Regions from separate parts of the Streptomyces sp. NPDC041135 genome, predicted to be linked through region 2. Evidence: riboswitches for the same ligand, from Rfam matches in the RefSeq annotation. Region 2 holds a riboswitch; the other holds the start of a gene.
The links. Region 2 has a riboswitch for glycine ahead of gcvT (glycine cleavage system aminomethyltransferase GcvT). Riboswitches for the same ligand answer to the same signal wherever they lie in the genome.
Positions count from the first base shown of each region.

Region 1: linked by a shared signal. The riboswitch ahead of gcvP (aminomethyl-transferring glycine dehydrogenase) and the one ahead of gcvT (glycine cleavage system aminomethyltransferase GcvT) in region 2 are both predicted to bind glycine.

Region 1 is NZ_JBVIYZ010000005.1:473,009-476,405, reverse strand. It holds gene ACZ6CZ_RS15745 (DNA polymerase IV) at 1-1,510, shown strand, start outside; gene ACZ6CZ_RS15740 (PRC-barrel domain-containing protein) at 1,432-1,803, opposite strand; glycine riboswitch at 1,916-2,011, shown strand; gene gcvP (aminomethyl-transferring glycine dehydrogenase) at 2,185-3,397, shown strand, end outside.
Region 2 is NZ_JBVIYZ010000027.1:27,500-30,896, reverse strand. It holds gene ACZ6CZ_RS32925 (enhanced serine sensitivity protein SseB) at 1-354, opposite strand, end outside; gene ACZ6CZ_RS32920 (AAA family ATPase) at 479-1,153, opposite strand; glycine riboswitch at 1,325-1,421, shown strand; glycine riboswitch at 1,422-1,535, shown strand; gene gcvT (glycine cleavage system aminomethyltransferase GcvT) at 1,610-2,728, shown strand; gene gcvH (glycine cleavage system protein GcvH) at 2,847-3,224, shown strand; gene glyA (serine hydroxymethyltransferase) at 3,239-3,397, shown strand, end outside.

The DNA.
Region 1 (3,397 bases), on a different contig from region 2:
GAGAAACGCGCCCACGATCCTGCATCTCGACATGGATGCCTTCTTCGCCTCGGTGGAGCAGGCGTCCAAGCCGAGCCTGCGGGGCAAGGCCGTCGTCGTGGGCGGACTGGGGCCGCGCGGGGTGGTGGCCACCGCCTCCTACGAGGCGCGGGTCTTCGGTGTCCACTCGGCGATGCCCATGGCCCAGGCGCGCCGGCTGGCACCGAACGCCGCCTACCTGGTGCCGCGCTTCGCCCTGTACCGGTCGATCAGCGACCAGGTGATGACGCTGCTGCGGCGGCTGTCGCCGCTGGTGGAGCCGCTCAGCCTGGACGAGGCGTTCGTGGACCTGGAGGCCGGCGGGACGGCCGCGGACGAGGCGGCGGCACGCGCGGCCGGCGCCACCCTGCGCGCGGACATCCGGGCCGTCACGGGGCTGACGGGGTCCGTGGGGCTGGCCGCGTCCAAGATGCTCGCCAAGATCGCCTCCGAGCAGGCCAAGCCGGACGGGCTGGTGGTGATCGAGCCCGGGACGGAGCGGGCGCTGCTGGCCCCGATGTCGGTGCGGACCCTGCCCGGGGTGGGACCGGCCACCGGGGACCATCTGCGCAGGGCCGGGATCACCACGGTCGGTGACATCGCGGAGGCGGGCGAGGACGAGCTGGTGCGGCTGCTGGGCAAGGCCCACGGGCACGCGCTCCACGCCATGGCGCTGGCGCACGACGAGCGGCCCGTGGTCGCCGAGCGGGAGGCGAAGTCGGTGTCGGTCGAGGACACCTACGACGTGGACATCCACGACCGGACGCGGGTCGGCCTCGAGGTGCAGCGGCTCGCCGACCGGTGTGTGCGCCGGCTGCGCGGGGCGGGCCTGTCCGGGCGGACGATCGTGCTGAAGGTGCGGCGGTACGACTTCTCCACGCTGACCCGCTCCGAGACGCTGCGCGGGCCGACGGACGACCCGGCGGTGGTGCGGGAGGCGGCCGCGCGGTTGCTGGAGGCCGTGGACACCACGGGCGGCGTGCGGCTGCTCGGGGTGGGCGTGTCCGGGCTCGCCGACTACACCCAGGAGGACCTGTTCGCGCAGGCGGCGGGCGAGCAGACCCCGGAGACGGCGGAGGAGGCCGAGGCCGGCCCCGTCGAGGAGGGACCGGTGCCGGTCGAACGGCACTGGCCCGCCGGCCACGACGTGCGTCACGCCGGGTTCGGCCACGGCTGGGTGCAGGGCAGCGGCCTCGGCCGGGTCACCGTGCGTTTCGAGACGCCGTATGCCGGGCCGGGGCGGGTGCGGACCTTCCGGACGGACGACCCCGACCTGGAGCCGGCGGACCCGCTGCCGCTGGTCCCGGCGGAGGTGAGCGGCGCGGAGGCGGGCGGCGGGGACGTCCCGGGGCCGCAGGGGGCCGTGCCGGGCGAGGGCGCCGCGTCCGGCGGCGGTGGGACGTCCGGCGGGCCTCAGGGCTCGTCGGGGCCGGCCACCGCGCCGAAGTCGTGGTCCGGCACCGCGAAAGGGGGCGCGAGGTCGAGGCCGTAGTGGTGGTAGAGCTGGAGTTCCTGGTCGGGGGAGAGGTGGCGGCCGACGCCGAAGTCCGGGGCGTCCTTGATCAGGGTGCGGTCGAAGGGGACGTGGAGGGTGCCGTCGACCAGCTCGCTCGGCTCCAGGGGCACGAAGGCGTCCCGGGAGAACAGGCCGGTGCGTATGGCGGCCCACTCCGGCACCCCGGTCGCGTCGTCCAGGTACACCTCGTCGATGGTGCCGATCTTGCTGCCGTTGCGGTCGAACGCCTTGCGGCCGATCAGGTTGCGCGGATCGATGTCGGTCTGCACGGTCCCTCCATTGGTCGCAATCATCCGTAAGCACTACGAAAGAGCACAATCAAGGAGGCGGCCACTCGAAGACGCAGGCGTTGACCCCGCTGGTAGGCTGGCCAATGGCTGCTGACCCCGTGCGGGAGAGTCCTCCGGAAGGAACCGGAGGCGCCGAAGGAGCAAATCCTCCCCGGAATCTCTCAGGCCCACGTACCGCACGGACGAGGTCACTCTGGAAAGCAGAGCGGGTGTCGACGGCTCCCGCTCTCACCGACGGTGAAAGCCGGGCCTTCGGGTGCCCGGTGAAGCTCTCAGGTCGAGATGACAGAGGGGGAGGCCGTCGGGGCACCCGCGCCGTGGTGCCCCTCGAAGGTCGCGTCAGACCAGGAGGCCTCCGCAATGACCGCCCAGCGCATCCCGCTCTCCGAACTCGAACAGGGCATCCCCTTCGAGCAGCGCCACATCGGGCCCGACCAGGAGGCGCGGGCCAAGATGCTCGCGCACATCGGCTACGGCTCCCTCGACGAGCTGACCGCCGCCGCGGTGCCGGACGTGATCAAGAACGCCGACGCCCTGGACCTGCCCGGCGCCCGCAGCGAGGCCGAGGTGCTCGCGGAGCTGCGCTCGCTCGCCGACCGCAACCAGGTGCTCGGCTCGATGATCGGGCTCGGGTATTACGGGACGTTCACGCCGCCCGTCATCCTGCGCAACGTCATGGAGAACCCGGCCTGGTACACGGCCTACACGCCGTACCAGCCGGAGATCTCCCAGGGACGGCTGGAGGCGCTGCTGAACTTCCAGACCATGGTCGCCGACCTCACCGGCCTGCCCACCTCCGGTGCCTCCCTCCTCGACGAGGGCACCGCCGCCGCCGAGGCGCTGGCGCTGTCCCGGCGCATGGGCCGGAACAAGAAGGGCCTGTTCCTGGTCGACGCGGACGTGCTGCCGCAGACCGTCGCCGTGATCCGCACCCGGGCCGAACCGACCGGGGTGGAGGTCGTCGTGGCGGACCTCTCCGGGGGCATTCCGGCCGGCCTGGCCGAGCGTGAGATCAACGGCGTGCTGCTCCAGTACCCGGGCGCCTCCGGTGCCGTACGGGACATCAAGCCGGTCATCGACCAGGCGCACGAGCTGGGCGCGCTCGTCACCGTCGCCGCCGACCTGCTCGCGCTGACCCTGCTGACCTCCCCGGGCGAGCTGGGCGCGGACATCGCGGTCGGTACGACCCAGCGGTTCGGCGTGCCGATGGGCTTCGGCGGACCGCACGCCGGCTACATGGCGGTGCGCGAGAAGTTCGCGCGCAGCCTGCCCGGACGCCTCGTGGGCGTCTCCGTGGACGCCGACGGGAACAAGGCCTACCGGCTCGCCCTGCAGACCCGTGAACAGCACATCCGCCGGGAGAAGGCCACCAGCAACATCTGCACCGCGCAGGTGCTGCTCGCGGTGATGGCCGGCATGTACGCCGTCTACCACGGTCCCGAGGGGCTGCGGGCCATCGCCGGGCGCACCCACCGCTACGCGTCGATCCTCGCCGAGGGCCTGCGGGCCGGCGGGGTGGAGATCGTGCACGGCGCCTTCTTCGACACCCTCACCGCGCGGGTGCCCGGCCGGG
Region 2 (3,397 bases):
GCCGACCTGCGGGGGCAGCCCGCGGGCGAACTCCACGGCGGGGGCGACGGTGTAGGACATGTGGGAGCCGGCCACCTGGCGGAACTGCTCCTCGGAGCTGAAGACCGGCACGTACACCTGGCCGTCGATGTCCATGGTGGGCAGGTCCAGCGGGCCGCTGTGCGGGCCGCCGCCGCCGGGCAGCGGGACCCAGAGGAAGCTGCGGCCGAGGACCTCGACGATGCGGCCGCCGGCCCCGGGTACGCCGAGGGAGGCCGAGAGCACCTCCTCCAGCTCGTTGCCGGGCCATCCGCCGTGCGGATGGGGGTGCGCCTGTGCCGGGAAGTCCGCGGGAAGGTCCGCCGGGAAGTCCATCTGCCTACCGCCTGCTGGGAACGCTGCTGTGGCTGGAAAGGCTAGCGGGTGGCTGTGACTGTGTTCACGGTGACGGCCGTCACCGGGGCGCACGGCGACGGCCGCCGCGGTGCCCCGGCCGCTGTCACCCGGCGAAGCCGATGCGGCGCAGCGCGCCCGCCGCGTCCCGGTCGAGCAGCACCGCCGAGCCGCAGCCGGGGGGCGGTTCGCCGTGCTCCACGGCGCGCAGCAGCCGGGCCAGGGCCCTGCGGTGGCGGCGGAAGGCGTACCGGGACACGCCCCGGCCGCGCTCGCGCTGGCCCGCCAGCGCGAGGTCCGGGCCGACGTCGAGGAGCAGCAGGTGCAGGGTGCCGCCGCGGCGGCGGGCGGCGCGGGAGAGCCAGCCGCGCACCCAGGCCTGGGTGCCGCAGTCGTGCACCACCACTCCCCCGCCGGTGCGCAGGGCGCGGCGCAGGGCGGCGTAGTGGGCGAGGCGGACCAGCGGGCGGTAGAGGGCGTAGGGCAGGCGGCGGGGCAGCCGGGCGGCCCAGCGGTCGCGGGCGTCCTGGGAGTCGATGCGGGTGCCCGGCACGGCCCGGTCCATCAGCGTGGACTTGCCGCTGCCGGGCAGTCCGGTGATCACCACCAGGTCGCGGGGGCCGAAGAGGAGGCCGTGCGGGCTGCGGCCGGCGCGCTCGCGCAGGTCGCGCACGACCGGCCGGGGCCGGTCGCCGCGGCGCTCGTGTGCCGGTGCCGAGGGCCGGCCGGGCACCGCGATGCCCGTCGTCGTGGCGTAGGCCGTCGTCCTGTCCACCGTCATCGTCCTCCCCTGGACTCGCAGGGTCCCTGCCCGTCGAGCGTAAAGAGAAGGTAATGCGGCAGGTCTCCCGTTTCCATGCACGTACCGCTACAGAGCGGTCACGAATCGTCCGCGCTGTCGGGCGGCGGCGAGGCGTGCAATGATGTGGCCGCCAACTGCATACCGGCCGTTTGAATCCGCGCGGGAGAGTCCCCAGCCGTCTCGCTGGGGCGCCGAAGGAGCAAGTCCCTCCCTTGAATCTCTCAGGCACCGTTACCGCGCGGGCGAGGCACATCTGAAAAGCGGGCCGCCGCGACGGCGGTCCCACCCAAGGTGCAAACCGTGACCGTCCCTGACGGGGGTCATGGCGAACCTCTCAGGTTCCGATGACAGATGGGGAGGAACGTTCCTCGCCTTCCCCACGCCCGGCTGCGCTCGCGCGCGGGGGACCCCATCGCCCTGGGAGACGACCGACCGATGAGCAGTACCGAACTCCGTCACACCGCGCTCGATGCCGTGCATCGCGCGCTGGGTGCGACGATGACCGACTTCGCCGGCTGGGACATGCCCCTGCGCTACGGCTCCGAGCGCGACGAGCACCTCGCGGTGCGCACCAGGGCCGGCCTCTTCGACCTCTCCCACATGGGCGAGATCACCGTCACCGGCGCCGGCGCGGCCGCGCTGCTGGACTTCGCCCTCGTCGGCAACATCTCCTCCGTCGGCGTCGGCCGCGCGCGCTACACCATGATCTGCCAGGCGGACGGCGGCATCCTGGACGACCTGATCGTCTACCGGCTCGCCGAGGCCGAGTACCTGGTCGTGGCCAACGCCTCCAACGCCCAGGTGGTGCTGGACGCGCTCACCGAGCGGTCGGCCGGCTTCGACGCCGAGGTCCGCGACGACCGGGACGCCTACGCCCTGATCGCCGTCCAGGGCCCCGAGTCCCCCGGCATCCTGAAGTCCCTCACCGACGCCGATCTGGACGGCCTGAAGTACTACGCGGGGCTGCCCGGCACCGTCGCGGGCGTCCCGGCGCTCATCGCGCGCACCGGTTACACCGGCGAGGACGGCTTCGAGCTGTTCGTGAAGCCGGAGCACGCCGTCGAGCTGTGGCAGGCGCTGACGAAGGCGGGCGAGGGCGCCGGGCTGGTCCCGTGCGGCCTGTCCTGCCGGGACACGCTGCGCCTGGAGGCGGGCATGCCGCTGTACGGGCACGAGCTGACCACCTCGCTCACCCCCTTCGACGCCGGCCTCGGCCGGGTGGTGAAGTTCGAGAAGGAGGGCGACTTCGTCGGCCGCGCGGCGCTCACCGAGGCGGCCGGGCGGGCGCAGGAGAACCCGCCGCGGGTGCTGGTCGGCCTGGTCGCCGAGGGCCGCCGGGTGCCGCGCGCCGGCTACCCGGTGGTCGCGGGCGGCGCGGTGATCGGCGAGGTCACCTCGGGCGCGCCCTCCCCCACCCTGGGCAAGCCGCTCGCCATGGCGTACGTCGACGCGGCGTACGCGGCGCCGGGCACGGCGGGTGTCGGCGTCGACATCCGGGGCAGTCACGAGCCGTACGAGGTCGTGGCACTGCCCTTCTACCGGCGCCGGAAGTAGACACTGGGCGTGGCCGCGCGGGTTCGGACGTGACCTCGCGCACACACCGCCCGCGCACCGGCCTCCCCAGCAGCCCCTCATTCACCAGCACTGACCCGCGTACAGGAGAATTCAGGCCATGAGCAACCCCCAGCAGCTGCGCTACAGCAAGGAGCACGAGTGGCTGTCGGCCGCCGAGGACGGCGTCTCGACGGTCGGCATCACCGAGTTCGCGGCCAACGCGCTCGGCGACGTCGTCTACGCCCAGCTTCCCGAGGTCGGCTCCACGGTGGCCGCGGGTGAGACCTGCGGCGAGCTGGAGTCGACCAAGTCGGTGTCCGACCTCTACTCGCCGGTCGGCGGCGAGGTCACCGAGATCAACGAGGACGTGGTCAGCGACCCGTCGCTGGTGAACTCGGCGCCCTTCGGGGGCGGCTGGCTGTTCAAGGTGCGCGTCACCGAGGAGCCGGCCGACCTGCTCTCCGCCGACGAGTACGCCGCCCACACCGCCGGCTGAGGAGCCGTAACCGAATGACTGTCCTGAACACGTCCCTGCACGAGCTGGACCCGGAGATCGCCGCCGCGGTCGACGCCGAGCTGGAGCGCCAGCAGTCCACCCTCGAGATGATCGCCTCGGAGAACTTCGCTCCGGTCGCGGTCATGGAGGCCCAGGGCTCGGTCCTGACCAAC